DNA from 4 places in the Blautia sp. BCRC 81119 genome. Region 2 is predicted to be linked to each of the others. Evidence: riboswitches for the same ligand, from Rfam matches in the RefSeq annotation. Region 2 holds a riboswitch; each other region holds the start of a gene.
The links. Region 2 has a riboswitch for cobalamin ahead of nikB (nickel ABC transporter permease). Riboswitches for the same ligand answer to the same signal wherever they lie in the genome.
Positions count from the first base shown of each region.

Region 1: linked by a shared signal. The riboswitch ahead of DMI82_RS17175 (cysteine-rich small domain-containing protein) and the one ahead of nikB (nickel ABC transporter permease) in region 2 are both predicted to bind cobalamin.
Region 3: linked by a shared signal. The riboswitch ahead of DMI82_RS11375 (sirohydrochlorin cobaltochelatase) and the one ahead of nikB (nickel ABC transporter permease) in region 2 are both predicted to bind cobalamin.
Region 4: linked by a shared signal. The riboswitch ahead of DMI82_RS07010 (ABC transporter substrate-binding protein) and the one ahead of nikB (nickel ABC transporter permease) in region 2 are both predicted to bind cobalamin.

Region 1 covers NZ_QJHD01000033.1:42,963-47,746, forward strand. Annotated here, with positions in the region: gene DMI82_RS17165 (glycyl radical protein) at 1-1,949, opposite strand, end outside; gene DMI82_RS17170 (phosphatase) at 2,305-3,021, shown strand; gene DMI82_RS17175 (cysteine-rich small domain-containing protein) at 3,129-3,416, opposite strand; cobalamin riboswitch at 3,684-3,853, opposite strand; gene DMI82_RS17180 (C40 family peptidase) at 4,085-4,784, opposite strand, start outside.
Region 2 covers NZ_QJHD01000020.1:55,170-59,953, forward strand. Annotated here, with positions in the region: gene hisIE (bifunctional phosphoribosyl-AMP cyclohydrolase/phosphoribosyl-ATP diphosphatase HisIE) at 1-1,086, shown strand, start outside; gene DMI82_RS12635 (M14 family metallopeptidase) at 1,258-2,217, shown strand; cobalamin riboswitch at 2,502-2,690, shown strand; gene nikB (nickel ABC transporter permease) at 2,875-3,813, shown strand; gene nikC (nickel transporter permease) at 3,814-4,644, shown strand; gene DMI82_RS12650 (ABC transporter substrate-binding protein) at 4,703-4,784, shown strand, end outside.
Region 3 covers NZ_QJHD01000017.1:99,850-104,633, forward strand. Annotated here, with positions in the region: gene DMI82_RS11370 (NAD(P)/FAD-dependent oxidoreductase) at 1-645, shown strand, start outside; cobalamin riboswitch at 1,034-1,208, shown strand; gene DMI82_RS11375 (sirohydrochlorin cobaltochelatase) at 1,371-2,663, shown strand; gene DMI82_RS11380 (hypothetical protein) at 2,785-3,684, shown strand; gene DMI82_RS11385 (ABC transporter substrate-binding protein) at 3,681-4,784, shown strand, end outside.
Region 4 covers NZ_QJHD01000009.1:3,400-8,183, reverse strand. Annotated here, with positions in the region: gene pcrA (DNA helicase PcrA) at 1-1,550, shown strand, start outside; cobalamin riboswitch at 1,649-1,944, shown strand; gene DMI82_RS07010 (ABC transporter substrate-binding protein) at 2,048-3,142, shown strand; gene DMI82_RS07005 (FecCD family ABC transporter permease) at 3,157-4,242, shown strand; gene DMI82_RS07000 (ABC transporter ATP-binding protein) at 4,242-4,784, shown strand, end outside.

The DNA of each region.
Region 1 (4,784 bases), on a different contig from region 2:
ATCATCTTGTGGATCTCTTCGAATCTTGCTTTCTTCTCCGGAGATGGCTCTGTTCCGAGAGCTGCTGTCATAACAGCTGTTGCGGTCTGCTCATTTACGCGGATGCCATTCTCCTGAAGCTTCTGCATAACAATGGTGGTGATATCTGCTGCAGACTGTGCATCGATACCCTTGCCGTAGTTCCATGCCAGAGCCTCCTTCAGCTCTTCCATGGTCATCTTCTTTTCTTCATATACAAGCTTGCGGATCGCATACAGAGAATCTGCCATGTTTGCAATACCAAATCCCTGAGGACCTGTAAAGTTATAAACAGCTCCGCCTTCCTGAACGGATTTGCCTCGTTTCAGGCAGTCATCCACCATACAGGAAAGGAATGGAAGCGGACATCTCTCCGCATGTGCCACATCAATGGCATTATCAGCATTTACAAGCAGGGAAATGAAATATTCCATCTGTTTCTTATATGCATCATAGAACTCATCGAAGCTCTTCATCTCTGTGACATCGCCGGTCTGGACACTGATCTGTACCCCTTTGTCCATACCATTAGAGAAAACCATCTCCAGCGGACGGCACATGTTAAAGAATGCAGCGTCATGCCAACCCTCTGTCTTACCTGCCTTCTGCGGTTCTACACAGCCGATGATGTTATATTCTCTGGCATCTGCAAGAGAAAGGCCGCGGTTCTGCAGTGCAGGAATGATAACCTCATCATTGTAATAAGCCGGAAGTCCGATTCCTGTTCTTGTAAGCTCTGCAGCCTTGATCAGGAATTCATGTGGTGATCCGTTCCATACTCTTACAGAAAGAGACGGTGCCGGAAGGTGCACATGCATAGACGCCTGGATGCACATAAAGGAGAGATCATTGGTCACATCCTCGCCATCCTTGTTCTGACCGCCTGCAATCAGGTTCTGGAAAAGGCTGTAGCCTGCAAAGCCTTCTGCAGATGCAGCATCACGGCATTTATTCAGGTCGTTTAATTTTACCCATATGCAGTCCATCAGTTCCTGGGCAAATTCTCTGGTAAGATTGCCTGCTTCCATATCACTCTTGTAATATGGATACATATACTGGTCAAAACGTCCCGGAGAAATAGAATGTCCGCTGCTTTCCATCTGGATCAGCTGCTGTACAAACCAGAAGGACTGGCACGCCTCATAGAAGTTACGGGCGCCCTTCGCCGGTACGCGTGTACAATTAGATGCGATCTGAAGGAGTTCCTGTTTTCTGGTCGGATCCTGACACTGATATGCCATCTGCTCTGCGAGCTCGGCATAGCGATGTGCATAGTCGATAACTGCCTGACAGCTCATGATAACTGCTTCCAGGAAACGAGATTTCTTTGCGTAATCACCATCTCCTACATTACACTCATCCAGTTCCTTCTGAGCTTTGGCAATGATTCCTTCATAACCGATCGCCAGAACTTCTTCATATTTAACGGTTACGTGTCCTACACCATTGTAGAAATAGTTTCCGGGTGTAAAAATATTGTGGTCAATGGCAAGAATCGCTTCCGGTGCCATGTAGGAGGTTGCAAGCTCACTGGTAGTCTTGCCTTTCCAGTATTTATGTACCTCACGGAGCTCCGCCTTGGTTTCCTCCGCAATATAAAATGGATCGGCTGTTCTGGTAGCCACTGTATCCAGCTCATCCTCCAGCCACTGGAAAGAATACTCCGGAAACGTCTGACATCCTCTCGGCGCCAAAGTGCTGCTTCCGACGATCAGCTCCTCATCACGGATGATGATCGGAATGTTGTGCAGGATGTGGGCAAATGCCTTGGCTCTGCGGGTGATGATCGGCTCGTCTTCTGTTGCTTTGTAAGACTCTGTGATCAGTTTTGCTCTGGCAGATTCGATTACCGGCATCTTTGCATAAAGATTATCTACAAGATGTGTGATCCTGTCTGTTTTCGGAACATCTGCTATATGAAATTTCTCCATGATTCTCCTTTCTCACAACCGGTTGTTTCTGGTGATCTGTCTGCCTCTACGCTTCCAGAACCGCTCCTGTCCGGCTATGTGCTCATGTAGTTTTATTATACCTTACCCCTACTTCGATGTCAACGAAATCCAACATGTGTTTCTAGCTGTTTTTGTGGTTTTTGTCGGTTGCGCCCTGTTGATTTTATTTGTTTTTTGTATTTTTATGTTTTTCTCTATTGACTTTGTTTTTCTGCTCTGCCATACTTGGATTTATATAGGAATTCCTTTGTTTTTCAGAAAAAAATTTATGCAAAGCGGACATTCGTATTCCGCTCTGTCACATGTTCTCAAACAGTAAAAGAGGTGTATTTTTATGTATCTTTCTGATATGCATACCCACTCCATCGCCAGTGGTCACGGCACGGAATGTACCATCACCAACATGGCACGCGCAGCTGCCGAGAAAGGTCTCCGGCTTCTCGGGATCACTGATCACGGTCCCGGCACTCTGGCAGCCGGAACTTCCTCCTATTTCCGTAGCCTTACCTATTCTCCCAAAAAACATTTCGGTGTAGAATTACTCTACGGAATTGAACTGAATATCCTTGACCGCAGCGGAACGGTAGATTTAGATCAGGAATCATTATGTAAACTTGATTACGCCATTGCCAGCATGCATGCCTGGAATTACCGCTGCGGTACCAGAGCCGAAAACACAGAAGCTTTTATCAATGTAATGAAAAACCCCTGTGTAAAGATCCTCGGACATAGTGATAACACTCATTACCCGGTTAATTATGATGCGCTTGCAAGGGCTGCCAGGGAAACCGGCACGATCTTTGAGATCAACGAAGCTTCTCTTGCACCTTATGGCTATCGTGGCGACACAAGAGAAAACTGTTTCGAGATCCTTCGATGCTGCCGCAAATATGATCTGCCGCTGCTTCTTTCCAGTGACAGCCATGGCCCGGAGCATATCGGAGATTTTACCTGTGCTGCTGAGTTTGTTCATCAGGCCATGTTTCCGGAACAGCTGATCCTCAACAACCAGATTCCCAGACTCAAGGTTTTTCTCCAAACCAGAGAATGATCTTCTGTATCTTTTCCGACAGATAACAGATATTGTCCACTCCAAACAAAACAGGCCAGTTCAAACACAGGAATATACATTTTCCTGTATCTGAACTGGCCTGTTTTTTATTTTTCCCGCTGCTTCCGTACAATTTCCGCAAGCTCGCTATATTTACCTGTAACATATCCGAAATTTTCTCTTCTGTGAGGAAGCTTGCATTCGGTGCAGTCTTTAATCCCGCTTTCCGTAAAGCGGAAATTACCACCACATTTATCTCCCAGTGCATATAAAGGACAATAGCAGAACAGACAATTGAAGTTCTCCGGATCTGCTCCTTTATGGCACGGAAAATACTCACAGTTTTTGTGGCTGAAGTAAGAGTATTCTTTGCCTTCCCAGTATGGTTTCTCCATGGCTCTTTTCTCCTCTCCTGACATAACCACACATAATTTTTTCCTATAAAAAAGAGGTAGCGATGCCACCCCGGGGTAGAAATATAATCCGTTCATGAGTGCGCGGAGGGAACGAATGTATCCGGAGTAGTATCGCCTGCCATTTAATCATGTATAATTCATATGAACAGGCGCATTCCATAAAAAAATGCCTACTCTCGTAAAAAAGTAGACAACGTCCCAGGGGTGCGGAGTCCCTGAAATGGTTGTTACACTTTACACGGAAGTTTAACCTCGCCATAACAAGCAGGTTTCCTGGCTCCGGGATCATGACTCCTCTCTCCTTCTCATACATACGTACAATGGACTATGAGATTCGCTCCTCCGTTACAGTGACCGGATCGCTCAGGTTTCACACCTGATTCCCTTTTCTGTGGACTTCTGATAATCAATATATAACTGTCAGCTATCCTCAGCACTTGCTATGTTCAATATGGAATTATACTGACATTATAATAACATCCTGTTAATTATATGTCAATACTGTTTTCAATATTTATACATTTTTGAGCATATTTTATTGCTGTTCAATCCGTTCCATGGGTTTTCAATATTTTTTCCGACGTCAAAAACAGCCCGACAAACTACTGTCGGGCTGCTGTATTTTTATTTTCTGTTGTACGTTCTTATTATACAAGACGTCTTACAGATACAATTGTTCTGTATGTAGCATCATTGCTGATCTTGATCCCGTCCTGAGAGTTCGATGCATGAACGATCTGGCCATTACCCATGTAAATAGCCACGTGTCCGCCATAGCAGATCAGATCTCCCGGCTGTGCATCTGCGTAGGATACTTCTGTACCTGCATTCTGCTGCTCATAGGAGGTTCTCGGAAGGCTGACTCCGAAGTTCGCATAGACACTTTGTACAAATCCGGAGCAGTCTGCACCATTGGTAAGGCTTGTTCCGCCCCATACGTAAGGATTTCCCACAAACTGTGTAGCATAATTCACAACAGAAGATCCGGAACCACTGCTGTAAGAAGAACTGTCACTGTCTGAAGATGTATCCTCTGCATTAGATGTGTCCTCTGCACTTTCTTCAGATGCGTCTGTGCTGTTATCGTAATCTGCGTCTGCATTATCCTCTGTATTCTCAGTATCCTCGGACGCATCATCATTCTCACCATTGTCTGCATCTTCATCCACATCCTCGGTGTCATCTTCTGCAGTATCCTCATCTGCATTCTCGATCACGTCGCCGTCCTCATCGTACTGTCCGTCTTCGCTCTCGTCTGCCTCATCCTGCTGTGCTTCCTGCTCTGCCTGGCGTCTTGCTTCCTCTTCTGCCTCAGCCTGTGCTCTCGCTGCTGCTTCAGCCTCGGCC
Region 2 (4,784 bases):
CGTGATATCTGTCAGGTATCTGAGATCCCGGTGATCGCAGCGGGAAATATCAAACGTATGGAAGATGTAAAAAAGCTGATCTATGCGGGATGTGCCAAAGTTGTACTGAATTTTTCGAAAGAGAATAATATCAAGCTTCTGGAAGAAGTATCCCGGCGCTTTGGAAAAGAGCGTATGATGATCAGCATCTCTGATCTGAGAGAATTCACAGAAAATCAGGATCTGATCGAAACATATGCAGACACTGTTCTGGCTTTGGACACTGTCGAAAATGAAATTGCAGAGATTTCTCAGATTTCCATTGTTCTTCATACCGATGAAAACAGATCTGAGAACGTTCTGGAGCTTTTAGGAGAACCAGCTGTGTCCGGACTTTGCGGTGCTTATGTAAGCAGTCTTGAAAATGATCTGCATACATTTAAGGAAACCTGCGAAGAAGCCGGAATTCCGGTAAACACATATAAAAGTAATATTGCATGGTCGGACTTTAAATTAAACAGTGACGGAATGGTTCCGGTTATTGTCCAGGATTACCGGACGGATGAAGTACTGATGCTGGCCTATATGAATGAGCTTGCTTTTAACACAACATTGAAGCTTGGAAAAATGACATACTGGAGTCGCAGCCGGAATGAGCTCTGGACCAAAGGTCTGACATCCGGACACGTACAGTATGTAAAGTCTCTTACTATTGACTGTGATAATGATACGATCCTTGCCAAAGTGGAGCAGATTGGCGCAGCCTGCCATACAGGAAACCGTACCTGTTTCTTCAAACCGCTGCTGAAAAAAGAGTACGATGATACCAACCCACTTCACGTGTTCCAGAATGTGTATGATGTGATCACTGACCGAAAAGAACATCCAAAGGAAGGTTCCTATACCAATTATCTTTTTGATAAGGGAATTGACAAGATTTTGAAAAAAGTCGGTGAAGAATGCACAGAGATCGTCATTGCAGCCAAAAATCCAGATAAAGAAGAGATTAAATACGAAATTTCAGATTTTCTTTATCATATGATGGTACTTATGGTGGAAAAAGGAGTCAGCTGGGAAGAAATCACCAAAGAATTGGTAAAAAGATAAATTATATATCATTCAGGAAAAAAGCTTTTGTACGTCGGATCAGAATGAACGGTTACGAAAGCTTTTTTCTGTTTTCCCGGAATCTTAAAAGAATATGTACAATTTCGGTTAGGCATGATATACTTATCGTCAAAAGTGCGGAAATATAAAAAAGGAAAAGGGAAACAACCAATGATCAAAATTGATGACTGGGTGATTGAAAAAGGAGAGAAGGCACAGGGGAAAATTAAGATCACAGGATACGGCATAGCAATGCCGGCAACTGTGATATGCGGAGTGAAAGACGGACCGACGATACTGATCACAGCGGGAATACACAGTGCGGAGTATGTAGGAATCCAGGCGGCAATGGAACTTGCAAAAGAATTTCAACCGGAAGAACTGAAGGGAAATGTGATCATCGTTCCACTGGTCAATGTCAGTGGCTTTGAGCATCGCACCATGAGTCTGGTCTATGAGGATGGCAAGAACCTGAACCGCGTTTTCCCCGGAGATCCTGAGGGAACAGCTGCAGATCGTATTGCCTATGCTATAGTGACAAAGCTTTTTTCCATAGCAGATTATTATATCGACCTGCATAGCGGAGATGGGTTCGAACAGCTTCATCCCTATGTTTATTATGTAGGGGTTGTAGATGAAAAGACAGCAGAGAAATCATTACATATGGCACGGCATATCGGCGTAAAATATGTGGTCCGTTCCACAACCGCCACAGGTGGCGCCTACAATTATGCTTCTTCTCTTGGAATTCCAAGTATTCTCATCGAAAGAGGCGGACACAGCTACTGGACCTGGGAGGAAGTAGAACAGGATAAAAGAGACGTCCGTCACCTTGTTTTTCATCTCCAGGGAAAGAAATGTCATGGTCTGAAGCATTACCGTCAGATGCTTCTTGAAAATGTAGTCTATGAATATGCGCCGTATACCGGATGCTGGTATCCATCCAAGAAGCCTGGAGAGTACTTCTTTAAGGGAGAAGAATTGGGTGAACTGAGAGATTACTATGGAAATTTACTTTACACATCTATTGCAACTGAAAACGGAGTCGTACTTTATCAGACAGCCAGTCTGAACATTATTGAAGACGGACCAATGATCGCATATGCAGCGATCACGGAGACTCTGACCTGATAGTAAACAACCTTTTCAGAACGCTTCTGTCTGAAATCATATTGAAACAGTAAGAAAACCGGGTTTTACCATTTGCTATTCTATTTGTAAAAATAGCGAGGTAAAATCCGTGTTTTTTTAGCAGATCAGATAAATCCAATTGTCAAATCCCCCATGGGGGATATATACAATTCAAGCATCTTTAACAAAATTTATGAGTTTTCTAAAAATATAACATTTTTCCATAGACATAAACTATAGTTTTATCATATAATGTTTCAGTAATTTGACAGCATTTGCTGATTTTCACATCAGCCGTTGTAAGTTCTGAGAGGATTAATAGGGAAACCGGTGTAAATCCGGTACGATCCCGTCACTGTAAGGGGAAATCCTCAGACAAAGTACCACTGGTCGAGTGCGTGAGAAATAGACCGGGAAGGTGTCTGAGGGTAAGGATCCTAAGTCAGGAGACCTGCTTGCAATTGTTTTAAAATGATTCTTACGGAAGATAGGAAGCATATTTATTTTGTGTGCCCGTATTTCGTCACGGGCTTTTTTCGTGCAAATTTTCTAAAATTCCATGCATATTCTGCATATTAAGAATCCAATAGTTTCTTTTATCTAACTAAATTAAAACGGCAATGTTAAAATCGCATCAAATGAGGAAAGGAGTAAAACGTGACAAAGAAACAAGTAGGAAAAAGATTTCTCCAGATCATCATTGTATTATTTGGAATCAGCTTTTTCACATTTGGACTGACCTACCTGTCACCTGGTGATCCTGCGGAGATCATGCTGACAGAGTGTGGTAATCTTCCTACACCAGAGCTTCTGGAACAGACAAGACATGAGCTTGGCCTTGATCAGCCCTTTCTCGTGCAGTATGGTTCCTGGCTGAAGGGTGTTGTTACAGGAGATATGGGACAGTCCTATTCTTTCAAAATGCCGGTAACAGATAAACTGGTATCCTGTTTCTGGCCGACGCTGAGGATGTCGTTGCTGGCACTTCTGATGATGGTCATTATTTCCATACCGCTTGGAATCCTGGCCGCTGTATATCAGAACAAATTCCCGGATTATTTTGTGAGAGGAATTACCTTTGTGGGAGTATCTGTTCCAAGCTTCTGGCTGGGCCTGATCCTTCTCAGCATCTTTGGTGTTCAGCTTCGCTGGATCAATGTTGCAGGAGGCAGTACGGATTTTAAATCCATGATCCTCCCGGCGCTGACTCTTGCACTTGCCATGTCTGCAAAATATACCAGACAGGTAAGAAGTGCAGTGCTGGAGGAACTTCATCAGGATTATGTCACAGGTGCAAGAATGCGTGGAATCAAGGAAAGCGTCATTCTCTGGAAACACGTCCTTCCTAATGTTATGCTTCCGCTGGTAACGCTGTTGGGACTTTCCCTTGGAAGTCTTCTGGGAGGTACTGCAGTTGTAGAGATCATTTACAACTGGCCTGGAATGGGAAATATGGCAGTAAAGGCGATTTCCTGTCGTGACTATCCTCTTGTACAGGGCTATGTACTTTGGATCGCGATCCTGTACATGTGCATCAACCTGCTTGTGGATCTGTCCTATACTTATCTCGATCCAAGACTTAAGGAGGATAGATAATTGAAAAAGGTATTACGAACATTCAAAGAAAATAAACAGTTCACTCTTTTCTTCATTCTGGGTCTCGTGGTGATCGGAATTGCGATCTTTGCGCCGCAGCTCTCACCATATGATCCACTGAATGCAGTTATGACCGAATCACTGCAGGAGCCAAGCTCCGCTCATCCGTTCGGAACGGATAAGCTTGGACGAGATCTTCTTTCCCGTGTTATCTTCGGAACAAGAACCTCTCTGATCATGACCTTATGTCTGGTTGCAGTGATCTTTGTCATCGGTACATTTTTAGGAGTTATTGCCGGATATTTCGGCGGCGTTGTGGATGCAGTGATCATGCGTATCGCAGATATGATGATCTCCTTCCCTGGGCTTGTACTGGCCATTGCCATTGCCGGTATGCTTGGACCAAACCTGGTCAATGCCGTTATTTCCATTGCGGCTGTAAGCTGGACAAAATATGCCCGTCTTGCACGAAGTATGGTCTTGAAAGTCAAGAAGAGTCTTTACATAGAGGCAGCTATAGTAAACGGAACAAAGACCTGGAAAATTCTTCTTGTACACATTCTTCCCAACATGGTAACCCAGATGGTGGTAACTGCGGCAGCAGATATCGGAACTATGATGCTGGAGCTGGCTTCCCTTTCATTCCTGGGATTTGGTGCAACTGCGCCGACACCGGAGTGGGGACTGATGCTGAATGAAGGAAGAACCTACATGGCAAAGGCGCCATGGCTTATGATCTACCCTGGTATCGCTATCGTGATCTGTGTTGTTGTTTTCAACATGCTTGGAGACAGCATCCGTGATGTACTGGATCCGCGCCAGGATCAATAAAACAACTCTGTAACAAACCAACACCATATGATCAGTATATTATCTTTAGGAGGATGAAATGAGAAATAATGTAGTTAAAAAAGTGCTGGCTGCTACACTTGCATGTATGATGACTTTTTCCATGACAACAGTGGCTCAGG
Region 3 (4,784 bases), on a different contig from region 2:
GAGAGCAAGATCGTTTACAGAACTGAGAAGTTTGAGGATATGGTCCGTACCTTCTGCATGAACCCGCGAGGTGTTGTCGTGAATGAAAATACCAACGGTATCATCACAGTAAACGGTCACAGCTACGAAGATCCGGCAAAGCATACCAACAATACAAACTTTGCCCTTCTGGTATCCAAGCATTTCTCAGAGCCGTTCCATGACAGCAACGGATACGGTGAGAGCATTGCAAGACTTTCCAATATGCTTGGCGGTGGTGTTATGGTACAGCGGTTTGGAGATCTGATCCGCGGAAGACGAAGCACAAAAGCCCGTATTGAGGAAAGTTTCGTAACACCTACACTTTCTGCGACACCGGGAGATTTAAGTCTTGTTATGCCGAAACGTATCCTGGATGGCATCATTGAGATGATCTATGCTCTGGATAAGATCGCACCGGGAACCGCAGATGATGATACTTTGCTTTATGGCGTTGAGGTTAAATTCTACAACATGGAGGTCGAGATCGACGAAAATCTGGAAACCTGCCACAAGGGTCTCTTTGTTATCGGAGACTGCAGCGGCGTGACCCATTCTCTGTCCCATGCATCTGCCAGCGGAATCTACGTAGCCAGATACCTGGAGCAGGAGTATTTTAACAGATAAACTGCAGAGCAGTTTATCTGTTATGAGCAAGTAGCAAAGCGGATTGCGAATATCCGCTTGACTAGATAAACTGCAAAGCAGTTTATCTGTTATGAGCAAGTAGCGAAGCGGATTGCGAATATCTGATGTAAGACAGTCCTTTTCTGATATCAGGGTGATGACAGAAAGGGGCTGTTTTTTATGCAGGATATGCATGAATATTGGAGAAAGCATTCTGATAATAACTGACAGATACAGGGAGAAAACCGGTTACTGTTCACTGGTAATATTTCGCGAGGTGTTTTTTGTGAGCGAAGATCACAGAAAACCGTGAATCGTCTGACATCAATCTTGACAAATTTATGAGTTTGTGGTAAAAGTTAGATAACCAGGTAAAAGAAAATATGTGCAAATGTTATAATGATAAGGTTGCATCCAGTCGGATGTGCAAAAGAGAATCCGGTGAGAATCCGGAACGATACCGTCACTGTGAAAGGGGAGCTGCTTTTATAACCACTGGGAGACCGGGAAGGGAAAGCAGCGTGGAACCAAGTCAGGAGAACTGCCTTATTGTGAGATTCAGGGATTCGCGGTTTACGAATCGGTATTCTCCATAACAATACAGAACTTCTTTTTATGTATTTGTATTGCGCAGAGAATCATGTGTGAGCAGGCGGCCGCAGAGAGCTGCTGCTTTTTTGTACATATCAGTATTCTGGAAATACATGAAAAGAGGACAATGAGAAATGAAAAGAAAAACAATGTTAGCTCTGATGCTCGCAGTTTCCATGACATGCTCTATGGGTGCAGCTACAACAGCAATGGCAGCAGAGGATTCTGCTACAGAAGAGAACGCTGAGGCAGCTGATACCACAGAGGCTTCTGATGCAGATCAGGAAGCAGCAGATAATGTAGCAGCTCTGATCGACAAGATCTATGTACAGGAAAGAAACGACACAACAGATGAGGACTGCAAGGCAGCCAAAGAAGCATGGGATGCTCTGACAGATGCTCAGAAAGAACTGGTAGAGGGTGAGAATGCAGATCCGGATTATTTCGGACGTGACACAGGAGATGCTTCCAAGGACGATCCGCGTAACCAGGATGAGATCGGTGAGAATGAACTTCTTGTTGTAAGCTTTGGTACTTCCTTCAATGACAGCCGTGCAGAGGATGTCAAGGGAATCGAGGATGCTCTTGCAGAAGCTTATCCGGACTGGTCTGTAAGAAGAGCATTTACAGCACAGATCATCATCAACCATGTAGAGGCAAGAGATGATGAAGTGATCGATAACATGCAGCAGGCTCTTGACCGTGCAGTAGAGAATGGTGTTAAGAATCTGGTTGTACAGCCTACCCATCTGATGCATGGTGCTGAGTACGATGAGATGACAGAAGCGATCAATGGCTATAAAGATAAATTCGAGTCTGTAGCTATCGCAGAGCCAATGCTCGGTGAGGTTGGAGACGATGCAACTGTGATCAATGATGACAAGAAAGCCGTTGCTCAGGCGATCACAGATACGGCTTGCAAAGAGGCCGGATTTGACAGCATGGATGCAGCAGCTGAGGCTGGCACAGCATTCGTATTCATGGGACATGGAACATCTCATACAGCTAACGTTACATACGATCAGATGCAGACACAGATGGAAAACCTTGGATTGAAGAACGCATTCATCGGTACTGTAGAGGGTAAGCCGGAAGATACAGCCTGCGACAAGGTTATCGAGAAGGTAAAAGAAGCAGGATACAAGAACGTTGTTCTTCGTCCGCTGATGGTTGTTGCCGGAGACCATGCAAATAACGATATGGCCGGTGATGAGGAGGATTCCTGGAAGAGCCAGTTTGTAGCATCCGGAAACTTCGATAAGGTTGACTGCCAGATCGAGGGTCTTGGAAGAATCGAAGCAGTTGAGAAGCTTTATGTAGAGCATACAAAGGCAGCCATCGATTCTCTGGGAAGCACTGAGGAGTCCGCAGATTCTGATGCAGCAGCAGATACAGAGGCTGATTCTGCTGAGGAGTCCGCAGAATAATAAATATAAAAATATCTGAGTGAGTTCAGATACCTATAAGAAATCAATGTAACTGCCCGGAAAGATCAGGAAGACTGTTTTCCGGGCAGATTGCTGTATCTATGGAAGGGAGAAGATTATCATGAAAAAACGCTATGTAAACTTAATTCTTGCAATGGCAAGTGCATCAGTCCTGGTGCTGGGCTCTGTGCCTGCGATGGCAAAAACAGATGAAACAAAAACAGAGTCCGGTGAGGAAGCAGAAGCTTCCGAAGACAAGGATACAGATGCAGCCAAAGCAGATACCCTGGAAGATGGCGTTTATACAGCAGAGTTTGATACAGACAGCAGCATGTTTCATGTAAATGAGGCCAATGACAATAAAGGAGAGCTCACGGTCAAAGATGGTAAAATGACCATCCACGTAAGTCTGGTTTCCAAGAAGATCGTTAACCTGTTTGCGGGAACTGCCGAGGATGCCCAGAAGGACGGAGCAGAGATCATTGAGCCGACCACAGATACAGTGAAGTACAGCGATGGTTATACAGAGGAGGTTTACGGATTTGATATCCCGGTACCGGCCATTGGTGAGGAATTTAACGTGGCGATCCTGGGAGAAAAAGGCAAATGGTACGACCATAAAGTCAGCGTAAAGAATCCTGTAAAAACCTCTGACGACAAAAAATCCGAAGGGAAAAAACCGGAAGAGCTGAAGCTGGAGGACGGAACCTATGAGACGGATGTAACCCTTACAGGCGGAACAGGAAGAGCATCTGTAGAATCTCCAGCTAAAGTAGAGATCAAGGACAAAGAAGCTACGGCAACCATCATCTGGAGCAGTCCGAATTATGATTACATGATCGTGGACGGCGAAAAATATGAGCCGGTGAACAAAGACGGAAACTCCACATTTGAGATCCCGGTCACAGTCTTTGACGCAGAAATGGAAGTGACTGCAGATACTGTAGCCATGAGTACTCCTCACGAGATTGAGTATACCCTGAATTTTGATTCTTCGAGCATGAAAAAGGAAGAAAAATGAAAAAAATAATTTCATACATATTTCTGACGCTGACCCTGATCCTGGGGTGTGCTTTTGCAGTGCAGGCAGCAGAGACAGAACATAAGCCTGCGGATATTCCAGGCCTTACCTTTGACCACAGTATGGATCTTTCCTACGCAAAGGAATTTAATGTGGATTACTACAACGATGGCTATGCGCTGCTCACTATTGATCAGGAAGGACAGTTTCTTGTAGTTCCCGAAGGCAAGAAAGCACCGGAGGGGCTGAATCCTGACATTGCGGTTCTGCAGCAGCCCATAAACAATATCTATCTGGTAGCAACCTCGGCCATGGATCTTTTCCGCGCTATCGACGGGATTGACAGCATCAAGCTTTCCGGAACCAAGGAAGACGGATGGTATATCCAGGAAGCAAAGGACGCCATGGAACAGAAAAAGATGATCTATGCCGGCAAGTACAATGCTCCGGATTACGAGCTGATCCTGAACGAGGGCTGTGACCTTGCCATTGAATCCACCATGATCCATCACAATCCGGAGGTACAGGAGAAACTGGAGCAGTTCGGGATCCCTGTAATGGTAGAGCGTTCCAGCTATGAGAGTCATCCTCTTGGAAGGACCGAGTGGATGAAGCTTTACGCAGTTCTTCTGGGAAAAGAAGATGTAGCAGAAAAGGTTTTCAAAGAGCAGACGGACAAGCTGGATAAGGTTCTCACAGCAGATAAAACAGACAAGACCGTAGCGTTCTTTTATATCAACTCCGTAGGTGCGGTAAATATAAGAAAAAGCGGCGACTATGTTTCAGAAATGATCTCTCTTGCAGGGGGAAATTATGTTCCGGAGGATACGGGAGTAAATGACAATGCTCTTTCCACCATGAATATGCAGATGGAAGAGTTTTATGCCAAGGCGAAGGATGCAGACTATATCATCTATAACAGTACGATTGACGGGGAACTTAAGACCATTGATGAGCTTCTTTCCAAAAGTAAGCTTCTTGCAGATTTCAAGGCAGTGAAGAACGGAAATGTCTGGTGCACAGGCAAAAATCTCTTCCAGGAAACTACCGGACTTGGAACCATGATCGAGGATATCCACACCATGCTGACTACAGACGAT
Region 4 (4,784 bases), on a different contig from region 2:
TTAAATTTGTAAGTCTTCTTGCTGAGAAATACAAGAATCTCTGTGTGGTTGGTGATGATGATCAGTCCATCTATCGTTTTCGTGGAGCAAATATCGGGAATATCTTAGGCTTTGAGAAGGTTTTTCCTGAGGCTAAGGTGGTGCGCCTGGAACAGAATTACCGTTCTACCCAGAATATCCTCAATGCAGCCAATGAGGTGATCGTCAACAACACAGAGCGTAAGGAAAAACGCCTCTGGACAGAGAACGAAGAGGGCGATAAAGTACATTTCCGTCAGTTCAACAACGGATTTGAGGAAGCGGAGTATGTTGCAGGAGAGATCATCCAGGGGCGCCGCAACGGGAAATTCCAGTACAAGGACTGTGCAGTACTTTATCGGACCAATGCCCAGTCCCGTCTCTTTGAGGAGAAATTTCTCCTGGCAAATGTTCCTTATAAGATTGTCGGCGGTGTGAATTTTTATGCCCGCAAAGAGATCAAGGATCTGTTAAGCTATCTGAAGACCATTGACAATGCCAGTGATGATCTGGCTGTGCGCAGAATCTTAAATGTGCCAAAAAGAGGGATCGGGCTCACCAGCATCGGCCGTGTCCAGGACTATGCGGATATGATGAACCTGAGCTTTTACGATGCGCTCCGCGTGGTGGAGGAAGTACCGTCCATTGGCAGGGCAGCAGGAAAGATCAATGATTTTGTATCCTTTATCCAGGGACTGAAAAGTAAGGCAGAGGCCTATACAGTCCGTGAAACCCTGGAAGAGGTCATTGAGCTTACCGGTTATGTGAAGGAACTGGAGGCAGAGAAAACGGAGGAGGCCCAGGCGAGGATCGAAAATATCGATGAGCTGATCTCCAAGACAGAATCCTTCCAGGAAGCCATGGAGGAGGCCGGACAGCCGGCAACACTTTCTGCATTTCTGGAGGAGATCGCACTGGTGGCAGATATCGATTCTGTTGATCCGGATCAGGATTATGTGCTGCTGATGACTCTTCACAGTGCCAAGGGACTGGAATTCCCAAATGTATTTATCGTGGGAATGGAGGACGGTGTTTTTCCGGGGTATGCTTCCATCTGGTCCGGTGATCCGTCGGATATCGAGGAGGAGCGAAGGCTCTGTTATGTGGGGATCACCCGTGCCATGAAGGAACTGACTTTAACCTGTGCAAAACAGCGGATGATCCGTGGGGAGACTCAGTATAACCGTGTGTCACGTTTTGTAAGGGAGGTTCCACGGGAACTGGTAGATCTTGGACATACCATTCAGGAGAAAAAGCCCAGGGTAGATGATATCGTATCTCCGAAAAGCGCCTATGCCCAGATGAAAATGAATTTCCAGGCAAAGAGCACCCTGCAGAAAAAAGATTTCACAGTGAAGAAGGCGGACAGCCTGGACTATGGTGAGGGAGACACGGTCCGTCATGTGAAATTCGGAGTCGGTATCGTAAAAAATATCGCAGACGGCGGCAGAGACTACGAAGTGACGGTAGACTTTGACAAAGTCGGCGTGAAAAAAATGTTCGCCGGTTTTGCCAAGCTGAAAAAGATCTGAGAGGGATCTCTCCGGGCAGACTATTTCTGCAAAAAACTGTAAAAATCCGGCCTCAAGGTTGTAATTGGAAAACCGGTATGTTAGAATCAGTATCAGCGTAATTGAATTGCTGTGAAGTGGACAGTATCACCGGCACATATGCTGCCGGATACTGTGAGAGGGAATCGGGTAAAAAGCCTGAGCGGTTGCGGCCACTGTATACAGAAGAAGGGATTTCACATGCCATTGCAGAAACTCATGTGAGAAGGCGAAATCCCGATGTCAGAGAGATTCTGGAGAAAATTCTGATACATCATTCATGATCGGCTAAAAGATGAATGGTGTATCAGTTTTTATTTTGCAGAGTTTTTTCTGAGTCTGTAAGTCAGGAAACCTGCTTGACAGTATGTAAGTGGGAGCTTCCGTACAAAGTGTTCCGTGCAGATTTTATGAAGCCCCATCTTTTCGGTTACCCATAGGCAACAGGAGATAAAACAGGCGAAAAGAGAGGAAATGAAATGAAAAACAAGTATGTATCCACAAGAATCATGGCAATGGTAATGGCAGCGGCAATGACCGTATCAGCAGCTCCGGCTGTTTATGCCGCAGAGAGAGCAGACTCCGAGACCATCAAGGAAGACAACCAGCCGGCAGCAGAAGACAGTACAGAGTCTGCAGACACCGAAGATTCTTCCGCAGAGGCAACCAAGACAGAATATCCTCTGACCATCACAACCTATGATTACGATGGAAACGAAATCGAAACCACTTATGAAAAAGCACCGGAAAAAGTCCTTGCTGTATATCAGGGAAGCATTGAGACTATGCTCGCACTTGGTCTGGAAGACCACCTGGTAGCTACCGCAGGTCTTGATAATGAAGTTCCGGAAGATCTCAAAGAAGCATTCTCAAAAACAAATTATCTTGACGAATTTACCCCATCCCTTGAAACTGTAACAATGCTGGAGCCGGACATGATCTTATCCTGGAGCTCTCTTTTCTCTGATAAGAATCTGGGAAATGTAACAGACTGGATCGACAAAGGCTGCAACACCTACTACAACACCAATACTCGTCCGGACGGCGACAGAACACTGGAAAATGAATTCACAGATATCTTAAATATCGGAAAGATCTTCGATGTACAGGACAAAGCACAGGCTATCGTTGATGATGCAAAAGCAGTGATCGACAAAACTCTTACTGCAACTGCAGATGTAAAAGACAAACCAAGCGTAATGGTATTGGAGCCTCTTGGAGATGACATCACAAACTATGGCGTAAAGAGCCTTGGCGGAGATATGGTAACACAGTTAGGCGCAACTCTTGCAAACCCGGATGCTTCCACCGTTGGAAAAGAGGATATCATCGCAGCCAACCCTGACGTGATCTTTGTGGTTTACATGCCATATGCAGGAGATGATCCGGAAACTGTTAAGAACAGCCAGCTTGCAGTGATCCAGGATGATGAGTCCCTGAAGAGCCTTGACGCAGTAAAGAACGGACGTGTTTACCCGATCATGCTCAGTGAGATGTATGCAAGTGCAACACGTACCCAGGACGGAATCGAAACTTTTGCAAAGGGATTATATCCGGACGTAAATCTTGACTGATCGGAGAAAATGCAGTGAAAGAAACAGCTTCACAGAGAAAAAAAGATAAGGTGCTCAGAACATCCATGTATGTGGCAGTTCTCATCGGACTTGCAGGATTCCTTATTTTTTCCATACTTGCAGCCATCACTTTTGGAAATGCGGATCTGTCACTGAAGGATGTATACAGCGTTATCGCTTATAAATTGTTTCATATAAAAAGTCTGTCCGCCTATGCGGAAGGCGCAGTTCATGATGTTGTGTGGCTGATCCGGCTGCCTAGAGTCCTTCTGGCTCTGGCAGTTGGAATGGCTCTTTCCGTGTGCGGCGTGGTGATGCAGGCTATCGTGCAGAACCCGCTGGCAGACCCGTATGTGCTGGGTATCTCATCTGGTGCATCTCTGGGTGCCACACTGGCCATCATGCTTGGAATCGGAAGCTTTCTTGGCGGAAACTCTGTGGGAATCACAGCTTTCATTGGCGCGATGATCACTTCTTTTGCGGTGATCGCCATTGCAAACATGGGTGGAAAGGCAACTTCCGCAAAACTGATCCTTGCGGGAATGGCGGTCAGCGCAGTCTGTTCTGCTTTTTCCAATTTTGTCATTTATATTACCAATGACAAAAATGCGGCAACAGAAGTTATGAAGTGGAGCATGGGAAGTCTTGCCGGAGCAAGCTGGACCAGAGTGGGTGTAATGCTTCCGGTCACGCTGGTGTGCGTGGCTGTTTTCTGGACGCAGTACCGGAACCTGAATCTGATGCTTCTGGGAGATGACGTATCCATTACCCTTGGAACAGATCTGCACAGACTGCGGACTTTTTATCTGATCGTTGCTTCTGTTATGATCGGATTTGCCGTGTACTGTGCCGGTGTAATCGGATTTGTGGGACTGGTGATCCCTCATGTGGTCCGGATCCTTTTTGGAACAGATCACAGAAAACTGCTCCCCTTAAGTGCGCTTCTTGGTGCATCGTTTCTGATCTGGTGCGATGTGGCATGTCGTGTGATCCTTAAAAATTCCGAGATGCCCATCGGTGTGCTGGTATCCATTATCGGTGCTCCCTGCTTTATTTATCTGCTTGTGCGGAAATCCTATGGATTCGGAGGTGCCCGGTAATGAAGATCACCACAGAAAATATTCAGGTTGGCTTTCACGCCAGACAGATCCTGAAGGGAATCTCCATGGAATCCCAGGATAAGGAACTGGTAGGAATCATCGGACCAAACGGAAGCGGAAAATCCACTTTGCTGAAATGCATTTACCGTATTCTGAAACCAGACGCAGGAGCCGTGTATCTGGACGGCGAGGAGCTTCATTCCATGAGTGTTCGAAGCTCTGCGAAAAAAATGGCCGTGGTGGCACAGCACAATTATTATAATTTTGATTTTACGGTTCGCGAGGTGGTTCTTATGGGGCGTGCGCCTCATAAAAAGACTCTGGAACGGGACAATGCAAAAGATTACCAGATCGTGGATGAAGCGCTGAAAACCGTACAGATGGAGGCGTTTGCAGACCGTACCTTTTCCACTCTTTCCGGAGGAGAGCAGCAGAGGGTGATCCTGGCAAGAGCACTTGCCCAGCAGACCTCTGCACTGATTCTGGATGAGCCTACCAATCATCTGGACATTACCCACCAGATCATGCTGATGGAGCTGGTG